DNA from 3 places in the Caldifermentibacillus hisashii genome. Region 2 is predicted to be linked to each of the others. Evidence: riboswitches for the same ligand, from Rfam matches in the RefSeq annotation. Region 2 holds a riboswitch; each other region holds the start of a gene.
The links. A riboswitch is a leader RNA that binds a small molecule or an ion and turns the genes downstream of it on or off. The one in region 2 is predicted to bind thiamine pyrophosphate.
Positions count from the first base shown of each region.

Region 1 (4,455 bases), 1.8 Mb from region 2:
TCATACATTCCATCATTAATTGTGCCAAAGTTAATCACAACCGCATCTGCTAAGTTTGCCATATCACGAACATCGTTTTTTCCTGTTGTCATAACAGGTGATGCCCCAATTGCCAATGTCACATTTGCACAGTCGTTAATTGTTACATTATTTGTCATTTGGTGGATTAGCGGATTTTTTTGCTGAACCTTGGTTAATAATGCTTGAAATTTTGATATGTCCATTAAAAAACCACTCCTCGTATAAGTAATAAGGGTTGCTTCACTGAATATTTGGTGAACACCAATTAATCTATGAATAAGTTGCGCCACCTCGCTAACGTTCCATACCTTTACCGCGGTGAACACTTTGAATAAGGCCGGCTACCTAAGTTTTATTGGTTCATAAGATGGGCTCGTTTATATAATTCATAAAAATGGTTGGTTGGTCCATGCCCGTTTCCGAGATCCAAACTATGCTCAATTGCCACTTCAATATAGGCTTTTGCCAATTGCACAGACGTTAATAATGTGTTCCCTTTGGCAAGGTTGGCAGCGATGGCACTGGACAAAGTACAACCGGTTCCGTGCGTATTTTTTGTATGGACACGTTTGCCTTTCACCCAATAGAAATTTTCTCCGTCATAAAAGAGGTCATTCGGGTCGGTGCTTAAGTGTCCGCCTTTTAGCAACACCGACTTTACGCCCAGTTTTTTAAAGGAAATACAAGCACTCTTCATATCCAGTTCGTTTAAAATTTTTTGCTCTGTTAAGATTTCCGCCTCCGGAATATTTGGTGTGATGATATCGGCAAGCGGCATCAGTTCTTCCTTGAGAGCAGAAATTGCATCTTCCGCCAGTAATCGATGTCCACCTTTTGAAACCATGACCGGATCGAGAACAATATGGTTTGGTTGATATTTGGCAAGTGTCTCAGCAACCGTTGTAACAATCGATGGGCTGGACAACATCCCAATTTTGACCGCATCCACTTTAAAATCATCAAAAACAGCCTCAATTTGATCTTGAATGATTTGTTCATCAATATTTTGGACAGAGCGGACTTCAACCGTGTTCTGTGCGGTTATTGCAGTAATGACGGACATTCCGTATACACCGTGTGCGGCAAATGTCTTTAAATCGGCTTGAATTCCCGCCCCGCCGCCTGAATCAGAGCCGGCGATGGTTAATGCTGTTTTCATGGATGATTCCTCCCCATGCTTTATTTTTTTGCAATGCTTTTAATAATACATAGCCGAAGAACGCCCCTGCAAAAGAACTTAACGTGAAGGCAGGGATAAAACCGAAAAGAGTTGCCTCTTGACCGAGTAAGAAAACGGCGATGGGATAACAAGCCAAGGCCCCGAGAATCCCTGTGCCAATAACCTCACCGGCTGCGGCAAAGATAAGCTTATTTGTTTTCGTATAAATATAAGCTGCCAAAAATGCCCCGATCATACTTCCCGGAAAGGCGAAAATACTTCCCGTTCCAAGCAAATTTCGTAAAAGTGAGGAAATAAAGGCTTGTGCAACCGCATAACCGGGCCCGAGCAAAACTGCCGATAGTAAGTTTGCAAAATGTTGTATCGGAAAAATTTTTGCAAAACCTACCGGAATATAAACTAGGCTACTTGAAACAGTTGTCACAGCTGCAATTATTGCGGTTATCGTCATTTTTTGTGTTTTTCTCATGGAATCATCCTTCCCGTTTTTTAGGACGCGAATAAAAAATCAGATTGGCCAGTCTTGTTTTTTCTCATTCATTTCCCAAAATAAATATTCATATTTTGAGGTGATTTGAAAATGCTGCTCTATCGTATGAAGTTCCTCTTCTGATTTTTCGATTGTCAATTCATCGATTAAGTCAATTAACCACTGGGTCCCAGCGCCGAACGTTTCCGAAGAGTAGGTTTCAATCCATTTTTTATAAGGATTTGTCGCCAGCGTTTCTCCATAAGTTGATTTTAATAGTTTCCCAATTTCCCAATAATCCCAAGCACACGGCAATAGACAGGCAACGAGTTCAGCAAGGCTTCCATTGGCTGCCACTTTTCGCATATAACTCGTATAGGCAAGGTTAATTGGTGTTGGTTCAGTTGCTTCTAAATCAGCGCGGGTAATTCCAAACTCGGCAGCGTATTGACGGTGTAGTTCCATTTCGAAATGCAAAGTTTCATGGAGAACCGCAGCAAATTTTGTCATGATTTTAAGGTTATTTGCCTTCTCTACCCCGATAGCAAACAACTTCGCATAGTCAATTAAATATACATAGTCCTGCTTCAGATAAAAGATAAATTTTTCCCGGTCTAATGTTCCGGTTCCCAACCCAACGACAAAAGGATGCTGATGGTTTTTCTCCCAAATCGGTTGAACGTTTTGATAGAGTCGGTTTGAAAAATTTTGCTTCAACAATAATTCCTCCTTGTTTACCGAGGAACCGATTGCTTTGAACCAGCGATCTGTAGGGTCAGTGTAAGTAATGATAAAAATATTGGTAATGAGCTTTATTGTTTAGTTTCCGGTGTCCCTCACTTTTTTAATGAAAAAGGGTCCTGGAAAACTAATCGATCTGAAGGGGAAATAAAAAACCGCCCTCCATGATCGGAAAGCGGTTTGGTAAATTACAAAAATATGTAGATTGTAATTTATTAACCTACTTCCCTCCGCTAGTACGAACTAGATCAGGTTCAAAGGGTACTTCTCAGCCAACCGGCGCCCCTAGTAGAGTTTTATGAATATTCATTTTCATTACTTTTAACATATCATAGTCGGGGACTTTGTGCAACAGGAGATTTATTTTTGATTTCTTGATTTAGGTCAATTTTTTTTGAAAAGGGACATCTTATAATCAACTTGTAAGTAAAATACAGGAGGTAAGAGAAATGAGTATCTTAAGTCCCGAAGAAGCATTGAAAAAAGAATTAGAACAAGATCAAGTGGAACATGATCATCATCATCCGACTGCTGCAGCTATGACGAATCATGTCGTTGCAAATTTGGCCATATTGTGGACAAAGCTTCATCAATATCATTGGTATGTGAAAGGTTCAGAGTTCTTAACACTTCATGAAAAATTTGAACAATTGTATCGTGAAGCGGCAAACTGGTATGATAAAATTGCAGAAACCTTACTTGCAATTGATGCCAAACCTTTTTCGACAACGGAACAAAATATGAAGTACACTTTTTTAGAAGAAAGTGCGGCAAATAAATACTTACCGGCACATGATATGGTTGCTAATATTGTGGATGATTTCCGCATGACCCGGGATGTTGTTCAACGTGCGATCAAATTAGCTAAGGAACAAGACCAACCGGTTTTGGAAGATGTATTAATTGATTTTAAAGGTTATCTCGAAAAAGAAATCTGGATGTTGCAAGCTTTTCTGGGTAAAACGGCCTTAGAAGATGAAGAAGAGTAATCTTATTTTTTATGGGAAATTATGGTAATGATGTTATTATGTGCGACGAGGGAGCCTGTTTTTCACTGGGAACATATTAAACCGGGCTTCCTGTGCGATGAGGAACAGTGAGTTTATTTTTCACGAGGAACAGGTTAATGATGTTATTAAATCAAGCTTTTTGTGCGACGAAGAAGAGTAATCTTATCATTCATGAGAAAGAGGGGATTCAATGGCACATGAACACTGTCATAACCACGCCTCTTGTATCCGGCTCGTGCCCATATTCAACCATTTAGATGACGAACAAATGGATAAAATTGCCGAATCAGCGAAAAAACTGGACTTGAAAAAGGGAGAAATGCTTTTCCATGCCGGTGATGAAGACGACACCTTGTACATCGTCAATAGTGGGAAAATTAGGGTATACCGCCTATCCGACACGGGTAAGGAACAGCTGGTAAGAATTTTGAATCCGGGTGACTTTACCGGGGAGTGGGCCCTTTTTCATCCGGGAGAGGTACATGAAAATTATGCCGAGGCCGTTCAAGATTCATCCGTATGCTTGATTAAACAAAAAGATTTGCAACGGTACTTAACGGAATATCCGCAAATATCTTTAAAAATTATTTCGGAAATGTCGGAGCGGCTAATGAATTCCGAAAAACAAACGATGCAAGTGGCCATTGAAAAGGTAGAATCGCGAATTCTTTCATTTTTAGCTGATTGTGTGGAAAAAGGGGCAGGAAATAGTCCGGTGATCACACTACCAATGGCAAAAAAAGATCTGGCCTCCTATTTAGGTACAACACCGGAAACGATAAGCCGAAAGTTTACTGAGTTGGAGAAACAAGGTTTGATTGAGCAATTGCCAAAGCGGAAAATTAAAATCAATGACTTAGATCAACTTTTGTTATATGGGGAATAGAGGTCCTAAGAACAAATCTTAGGGCTTTTTTCTATATAAAAAACCATTTTCAGTCTCTGCGGTGTGGCCTGACGCTACATGAGGGACCTCAATCGTGCCCTATCCGAATTCAACAGTCCCCCCAGTAATTCACCAATTCCCCCTTGAA
Region 1 covers NZ_CP155467.1:317,118-321,572, forward strand. Annotated here, with positions in the region: gene thiM (hydroxyethylthiazole kinase) at 1-224, opposite strand, end outside; gene thiD (bifunctional hydroxymethylpyrimidine kinase/phosphomethylpyrimidine kinase) at 374-1,180, opposite strand; gene thiW (energy coupling factor transporter S component ThiW) at 1,149-1,670, opposite strand; gene tenA (thiaminase II) at 1,710-2,420, opposite strand; TPP riboswitch at 2,620-2,708, opposite strand; gene NSQ14_RS01655 (Dps family protein) at 2,861-3,400, shown strand; gene NSQ14_RS01660 (Crp/Fnr family transcriptional regulator) at 3,612-4,307, shown strand.
Region 1: linked by a shared signal. The riboswitch ahead of tenA (thiaminase II) and the one ahead of NSQ14_RS09845 (ABC transporter substrate-binding protein) in region 2 are both predicted to bind thiamine pyrophosphate.

Region 2 (4,455 bases):
CCAATTCACTCATCAATCAACCCTTCCTTCTCCGGATCCCACTTAATGACCAATTTTTCCAGAAATACGATGAAGGCAAACAATAACAGACTAAACGTAACAACGAATAATATGGCAACAAAAACACGATCGGTCCGGAATGAAGATGATGCCAATGTCATATAAACACCAATGCCTCTTTCTGCTCCAAGCCATTCCGATATGACGGCCCCCATTACACTATACGTTGCAGAAATTTTTAATCCGGAAAACAAGGCAGGGATTGCTTGCGGCCATTCTAATTTCCAAAACAGTTGCTTCCTCGTTGCCCCGGCCATTTTCATATAATTCCATAATTCTCGATCGGTATGCTGGAACCCGTCCAGTAAAGATACGGTAATCGGGAAAAAACAAACAAGCGTAATCACAATCATTTTTGGTAACATCCCAAAGCCAAACCAAATGACAAGGAGCGGTGCCAGTACAATAACCGGGATGTTTTGCGAGATAATCAGTAATGGATAAAACGCTTGCCGTAAAAATGGAACGATATGTAAACCAATCCCGATAATGATTCCAATCAAACAGCCGACCATTAATCCGGAAAGTGCCAACGATAACGTAGGTAAAAGGTGCTCCCCGTACACATGGTACCCTTCAACCATCTCTTTCACAATTTGTGAAGGAGATGGCAACAACCAATTTGGTACACGGAAGATACGGACACTTGCCTCCCAACTGATGAATAAAAGAATGACAACAAAAAGTGCCCCCCATCCTTTTTGCCAAATTGTTTTCATCACCGATATTTTTCAGTCAACTGGTCCATTGACGCACCATCAGGATTATAGAACACTTTTATTTGCGAAATGACACTTGGGCAATTTAGCTCTATCATCTTCTTATTCATTTTTTCAACAATCTTTATAAGTTCCGTCAAGTCACCTTCCATTGTTGTCTCAAGCGGATTAACTTGATATTTTACTCCTGAATCCGTTATGACTTTAATGGCCTCGTCAATATAAGGAATTGTATCCTCACCGTTTTTTGTTTTAGGAATGATTTGGATGCTTACTAATGCATTAGCCATTTGTTTTCTCCTCCATTTCTTGTAAATTACGATTCCGGTAAAAATTCGTTTGTAAACGCCTTTTTACTATCTAACTGTTTTTCTAGTAAACCATTGTCATACATCCATTGCGAATAGTTTTCCCATACTTCCAATTTTTGCTCTCCCCAACGTGCTGCGTCATCTTTGTATTTTGTAGCGAGCCACTTTTGGGAAGCTTGGACGAGATCCGGGTCAAGTTCGGGCTCGGCAGCGATTAATATATTTGCCGCTTCTTCCGGATTTTCGATAGCAAACTCATACCCTTTTGTCACTGCCCGTAAAAATTTCCTGATTGTCTCCGGCTTTTCTTTAATCATTGTCTCATTCGTAGAGATAACGGGCGTATAATAATCAAGCTTATCACTATAGTCAGTTAACCAGACCATGTTAATCGGGGTGTTACGTAATTCAGCTTCCACGCCTGTCCACCCGTAATAAATCCAGGTAAAATCAATATTTTGTTTTGTCGCAGTAAAAAAGTCGGTATCGCCAATATTGATGATGTTTACTTTTCCGACATCCGCATGATGATCCTGTTTCATTAACGATTCAATAATCGCTTTTTCAAGTGGTGCTCCCCACCCTCCATAAGTTTTCCCTTCGAAATCTTTTGGAGTTTTTATATTTTTGTCTTTTAATGAAGCAAAACCGGATGTATTATGTTGGATAATCGCTGCAACAGAAACAATTGGCACTCCTTGGATTCGAGCCTCGGTAATCCCTTCCTGGTAACTGATACCAAACTCGGCTTGTCCGGATGCCACAAGATTGTCTGCCCCCGCATCACCCGGCATGATGATATCAACATCCAATCCTTCTTCCTTGAAATACCCTTTTTCCTGTGCCACGTATAAACCGGTATGGTTCGTATTCGGTGTCCAATCCAAGACGATATTTGCTTTTTCTAGCTTATCTTGATCATTTTTCGAAGTTCCGGAACCAGAATTTGCAGTTTCTCCCCGGCATGCAGCTAAAAGCATGGTAAATACGGCAAGAAAAAGTATTTTTTTCATGCGTGTTCCCCTTTCTTCATTATGATTTGAAAACAAGTTTGAAGAGGGAGAGAGAATGAAAAAACCCCAGGAATCATCCTAGGGCACATACTTCATGTAAGAAATTTCATTCATATCGCAAAAAAGTATGTTCCCTACGCAGGTATTAACCAGATCAGGTTCAAGGGTCAGCATCTTACGGACGCACTCTCAACCGGCAACACCGGTTCCCCTACAAACTTATTTTCATATTCAGTTTTCACTTATTTATACTATTACATATTTTTCCATTCATTTCAAGCCTAACTTTTTTCATTAAAAATTTTTAAAGAATAACCGCAATACATCCGCACCGCCAATAAATGTGCCGATGGAGCTGCCAATATTGGATAAAATAATGATCAATAAAATTCGTGTTACTTTATTGTTCCAAAACCCTTTTACGGATGAAATATCATTTGACAGGTTTTCGAAATCACCAACAGTCGGTTTTCGTACAAACGCTTGTACCAATCCTGCAAACCATCCGGAAGCAAGCAACGGATTTAAAGCGGTAATGGGAGCTGCCACAAAAGCAGTTAAAATGGTTAGCGGATGACCAAATGCCAACGCCGCTCCAAGTGCTGACAAAGAGCCGTGCCATAAAATCCAACTCCATGTTTGTTGCATCCCTGCATCCGGGTTCGCGAAAAATGTATAAACGATAATGGCAATAATAAGAACGGGGATCGACCAGCCGATAATTTTTGGTTTTTTCGACTTTGGCGGTGTTTTTGTTAATTCAGTTAAATCATGCGTTTTTTCTATTTCTCTTGAAACACCGGGAACATGAGCTGCACCTAATACAGCTACGACTTTTTCACCGGGTGCCGTTCTTATTTTCTCAGCCAAATATTGATCCCGTTCATCAATCAACGGTTTTTTCAATTGCGGTAAATTTTCAGTAAACTCATTAAGCATGGCATCAATGCTGTCTTTTGTTTTTAATTGTTCCAAATCTTCTTCCGTTATTTTTTCATCGGTAAAAATACCGGCTATAACTTGGGTGAGAAGCATCATTTTTTCTTTAAAATTCATGCTGTGCCAAATGCGGGAAAAGGTAGTTTGAATATTTCGATCAGCTAGAATAAGTTTTGCACCAACCGTTTTAGCCGATTCAATTCCTTGAATCATCTCTTGACCGGGTTTAATCCCCATTTGATCAGCCATTCTTTTCTGAAAAGATGAAAGTGCCAAATTGATAAATACCATCCCTGCCCTTTTCTCTTTAATAATTTTAAAAATATCCGTATCTTTCCACTTGTTTCCTTCCGTAATAGATTGAAATCGTCCTTGATCCAACTCAATGCAAACTGAATCCGGCTGTTCTGTTTCAATAATTTCCTTCACTTGCTCGGCACTGTTTTTTGATACGTGAGCAGTTCCGATCAAAATATATTCTTTATCATTCAAAAAAATTCTAGTAATGTTTTCTTCGTTCATAGTGACCTTCCCTTAAACTTTTGATTCCCGGAAAAATCTGTGTTCTTTTATAACTCACAAGTTTTCCAGCTATGTGAATCGCAATCGCCCTTATCTTTTCATGCATATTGTTATTCTACCTGAACCGAAAAATGTAGTAAAGCAATCGGAGGATAAAAAATTTTTAAAGGTGGAACTTTTGACGGTATATGTTTAGAAGAAATTCGGATGATGAGTTTTTTTTCATTCATTGTTATGCTGCTCCGTTAATTAACTATGCAACAAGCAGTAATCCAAAATCGATAAAATATTTCAAATACCAAAGCAAGACGAATGCCTTTACCAAATGATCGGCAAAGAAATATAAATAAAGTATCATCATCAGTTTCTGACATTTTGAAAGGAGGGAGAACCATGTTTCCATATAACCAGGGACCACTAGGACCACGGCGGCCAAGAAATCCTTTTTTCCCTGTTCAACATGTTAATAAACCTTCTTCTCAGATATTTTTTGATTACTTTAAAACAAATGATGGTCACTGGGATTTTGATAAAATTTCCCAATCCATCGGGCAAGTGAATAAAATAGTCAAACAAGCTGATCCATTAGTTAAACAGATGGCATCCATTGTAAAAAAAGTTCGACCGAAATGATATACTTTTCAAATAATTTAAATTTAAGGTCTGTTCTGTTGTGAAGAACAGATCTTTTATTATCCTTCTCTTTTCCATTAAACATTTCTTATAGGTAATTGCCCAATTTTATGAATCAGGGACAGATGACTAGTCAATTTGCAGGTTAATACATATACTGCTAACAAATAAACATGGAGGTGTTTATTGATGAGTGCTCCAACAGCAGGAGGATATGGTGCAGGATTTGCCTTGATTGTTGTGTTGTTTATCCTATTA
Region 2 covers NZ_CP155467.1:2,090,091-2,094,545, forward strand. Annotated here, with positions in the region: gene NSQ14_RS09830 (ABC transporter ATP-binding protein) at 1-13, opposite strand, end outside; gene NSQ14_RS09835 (ABC transporter permease) at 6-779, opposite strand; gene NSQ14_RS09840 (thiamine-binding protein) at 779-1,069, opposite strand; gene NSQ14_RS09845 (ABC transporter substrate-binding protein) at 1,096-2,103, opposite strand; TPP riboswitch at 2,218-2,326, opposite strand; gene NSQ14_RS09850 (TraB/GumN family protein) at 2,398-3,564, opposite strand; gene NSQ14_RS09855 (YppG family protein) at 3,958-4,197, shown strand; gene NSQ14_RS09860 (YjcZ family sporulation protein) at 4,387-4,455, shown strand, end outside.

Region 3 (4,455 bases), 190 kb from region 2:
ATCCATTGTCAAAACAATCGGATCAAATTTATTAGTTGGTATCATAAGTTCTGTATTAACAGTTGGTCTTGTTTCTTATTTTGGATTTCCGGCAATTGGGAATGATGATGGAGATACGACATCCGACGCGAAAGTAGTTCAACCGGTTTCAAAAGACGCGGTGTATACGAGTACGTTTACAAAAGCAGATCAAGCAACCATTGCCGATATCGTTGAGGAACTGTCACCGACCATTGTTGGTGTTATTAATCTTCAAAAAATGCAAAGTCAGTTTAACTTGCAATCAGAAAGTGTTCAAACCGGATCGGGTTCGGGCGTCATTTTTAAGAAGGATGATAAATATGGTTACATTATTACAAATAATCATGTCATCGAAGGGGCAAACGAGATTCAAGTATCATTATATAGCGGTGAAAAAGTAAAAGCTGAAGTCGTTGGTGCAGATGCATTGACCGATTTAGCGGTTCTGAAAATTGACGGAAAATATGTTAATGAAGTAGCTAGTTTTGGAGATTCCAGCCAATTGCGTACCGGTGATGAGGTGATTGCGATTGGAAATCCGCTTGGTGAAGAGTTTTCAAGAACGGTAACTCAAGGGATAGTCAGTGCTACCGAACGTTCGATATCAGTTAATACATCTGCAGGGGAATGGGAAATCACAGCTATTCAAACGGATGCAGCCATTAATCCCGGCAATAGTGGTGGCGCTTTGATTAATGCAAATGGGGAAGTTATCGGAATTAATAGTTTAAAAATTGCTGAGGACGGTGTGGAAGGTTTAGGATTTGCGATTCCGAGTAATGATGTAATTCCAATTGCTGAAGAGTTGATTAATAACGGTGAAATTAAACGGCCATATTTAGGTATTCAAATGTATGATGTATCGAATATTGTTCAATTTTATCGTCAGAGTATGTTTGGAAACTTGGAAAACGGTATCGTCGTTGCCGCTGTTGAACCGGGCTCACCGGCTGCTAAAGCAGGTTTGAAAGTAAATGATGTCATTGTTGGTATTGAAGGCAATGAAATAAAAAATGTTACCGAATTAAGAAAATATTTATATAGCAAAGTAACACCGGGTGATTCCGTTAAAATCGATTTTTACCGAGATGGAAATAAACAAACTGTAACGGTGGAAACGACCTCAAGCTAAAGATAGGGAAACGGGAGGGAGTAGTACGAATCCTTCCCGTTTTTTATGGGAATTAGTACTCCTATTAAGATTTCAGTCAAACGGGCGCGAGGAAACCTATAAAACGTCCGATTGGTTCGGTCAAATAATCAGTGAGGATATTGATTCCCACCAAAGAATAAAGTTCCCTTTTTGAATATGTTTGTTTTTAAAAACTTTCCATTTTCCAAGATTTGTACTATAATATTTTTGACAATTAAATCAACGTTTCCACAGGGGGAGCTGTTGCTGAGAGTGAATAGCAATCGTAAAGAGAGCTATTCAGACCCTTTGAACCTGTCTAGTTAATACTAGCGTAGGGATTGTGGAAGAGAGGTAGGATTTATTTTCTACTTTTCTTAGCTTCCTATGGAACGTTTGATAAAAAAACATAGGAGGTTTTTTTATGCGTTCAAAACAATTACAACCATTAATTGAGTCTGCCATTATGGCGGCATTGGCACTGATCATTGATTTGTTGCCATCAATTCAATTGGGACCATGGATTAGTATGTCATTTGCTATGGTACCGGTATTTATCGTTTCTTTCCGTTGGGGATTCCGATATGGTGTAGTATCCGGGTTGCTTTGGGGACTGCTGCAAGTAGTAACAGGAGATGTTACTTTTCTTCACTGGTTCCAATTTCTTGTTGAATATTTTGTTGCATTTGCTTGTGTCGGATTTGCCGGCTTATTTATGAATGTAATACAAAGGAAATTTCGTGAAGGACAAAAATTGGCCGGTTTAGGTTTTGCTGTTCTCGCTATGTTTATCGGTAGTGTTGCTAGATATATATGGCATTACATTGCCGGAATCGTTTTTTGGGGAAGTTACGCACCTGAAGGACAGCCGGCTTGGGTATATTCTTTAATCGTAAATGGCTCTGCTTGGTTGGGTTCATTTTTGTTCTGTTCGTTTGTTATGGTGTTCCTTTTGTCAGCATCTCCACGAGTTTTAACAGTAAGTCGAAACCAATAAAGCAAATAAGGAAGGGGGCTATCCAATTAGGAGCAGCCCCTGTTTTATTTTATCCATTCAAAAAAGTTAAAAAATGGGAACTGTTTTACATAAAAAAGTTGAAAATGGGGATTCATAGGAATGGTACAGAAAACAAGGAGGGATTTTATTTGAGTAACTTAGAATGGTTGTCTCGAATTGAACAAGCAATCAGTATAAGCTTACCTGAAGTGAGTGCAAAATTTGATGACTACGAAATCCGGTTAACCGTGAATACGACGAAAAAACACCCGTCACTATCTTTTTATACAGAGATAGATACAAAAATTTTTGAATTTTGCACTATTTACTTCGATCCGGTAAATCAAGAACTTTATTCTTACTATTGGAATGAGGATTTTGAATTAAATTCAAAAATTCTTTTTACTGAGTTGGAAGAGATCATTGACTTTATCTATGATGCATTTTTTGACTTTTTGGATCATGTTGAGGAAGATGACGAAAACGAGCAAGTGGAAAGCAGTGAAGAAAATGAAGAATTGGAAGACGAATTCCCTTATAGCGAGATTGATGTTATTGAAGAAAATATTCAGTGGATTTCAAATGATAAACATTTAGAAATTGAACAAAACTGGAACGGAGGTGACCATTTTACTATTCTTTTAAAATTAGGTGTCAATACCGAGAATGGGGACGGCTTGCTCTATCGAAGTGTGATTTTTGAGGAAGATGAGAATGAAGTACAAGAAACAAATTTCTTCTCATTTAAGGAAGAAGAGGCAGAATATGTAATCGACTTACTAAATGATTATATCCGTTATCTGGAAAAGGAGTAAGCAAATTAAGTATTAGGGATGCTCCAGAAACTTGGAACTTCCCTAATACTCGAAACCTAACCGAATTAATAAAAGTCAAACGTTTCTTATAAGGATTCCGCCAGATCATACCAATAATGGCACAGTGTCTCCATCCCTTTATAAAAGTTTTCTAAATGAAAATGTTCATTTGGTGCATGAAAGTTTTCACTGGCCAAGGCAAATCCAAGCAAAACAACCGGTATATTTAATGTTTCATTAAAATCGGCAACAATCGGAATCGAGCCACCACTTCTTGTGTAAGCCACTTTTGTCCCGTAAACTTTTTCACAAGCACGTCCGGCAGATTGGATAGCCGGGTGATCAAATGGTGTTAAGAAAGGTGAACCTTGGTCAAATGGAGTGATTTGAACGGTAACGCCTTTAGGTTTATGATTTTCAATATGTTTTACTAATAATTGAAAAATTTCTGCAGGATCTTGATTTGGAACGAGTCGGCAAGTAATTTTTGCAGTTGCCGTATTAGGTAATACCGTTTTAATGCCCTCACCTTGAAAGCCGCTATACATGCCGTTAATTTCCAAGGTTGGACGATAAGAAGTTCGTTCATAGAAGCTATAACCGGGTTCGCCAAATAGTTCCGGTACACCAAGTTCTTGACGGATCTTTTCATCATCAGAAGGGACTTGAGCAATTGCTTTCTTTTCTTCTTCAGTAATTTCCTCAACTTTATCGTAAAATCCCTCTACTAAAATTCGACCTTCACTGTCATGAAAAGAAGCGAGAATTTCAACAAGGGCATGAGCAGGATTTTGCACACCGCCGCCGAAACTGCCGGAATGAAGATCACTATTAGCCCCTTTGACATCAATTTGCAAACCGGTTAAGCCCCGTAGACCATAACAAATCGACGGTTTACCTTTATCAAGCATATCCGTATCAGAAATGACCAACACATCCGCTTGCAGCATTTCTTTATGGCTTTGTAAGAAAATCGGTAAGTTCGGGCTGCCAATTTCTTCTTCACCTTCGAAAATGATTTTTACATTAACAGGAAGTTTTCCGTCCGTTTGAAATAGCGCCTCAAGTGCTTTAATATGCATAAATACTTGTCCTTTATCATCGCTGGCACCACGGGCATATATTTTTCCGTCACGGACTTCCGGGTCAAATGGAGGTGTTTCCCATAAGTTTAACGGGTCAACCGGTTGGACATCATAATGACCATAAATAAGCACGGTCGGTTTATTTTCGGCATGAAGCCAATCTCCATATACAACAGGATTACCTTTTGTCTCCAGCACTTGAACATGTTCGAGACCAATTCTTGTCAGTTCATCACGGAGCCATTCTGCTGCTTTAAGGACATCTCCTTTATGTTCAGATAAGGCACTGATGCTGGGGATTTTTAAAAATTCTTTTAATTGCTCCAAGTTTTCGCTTTGATGAGTTTCTAAATATTGTTGGAATGATTGTGCCATTTAAAATTCCTCCATATGATTTTTGCTATT
Region 3 covers NZ_CP155467.1:1,903,106-1,907,560, forward strand. Annotated here, with positions in the region: gene NSQ14_RS08910 (S1C family serine protease) at 1-1,153, shown strand, start outside; TPP riboswitch at 1,398-1,512, shown strand; gene thiT (energy-coupled thiamine transporter ThiT) at 1,578-2,150, shown strand; gene NSQ14_RS08920 (hypothetical protein) at 2,300-2,965, shown strand; gene NSQ14_RS08925 (dipeptidase) at 3,052-4,425, opposite strand.
Region 3: linked by a shared signal. The riboswitch ahead of thiT (energy-coupled thiamine transporter ThiT) and the one ahead of NSQ14_RS09845 (ABC transporter substrate-binding protein) in region 2 are both predicted to bind thiamine pyrophosphate.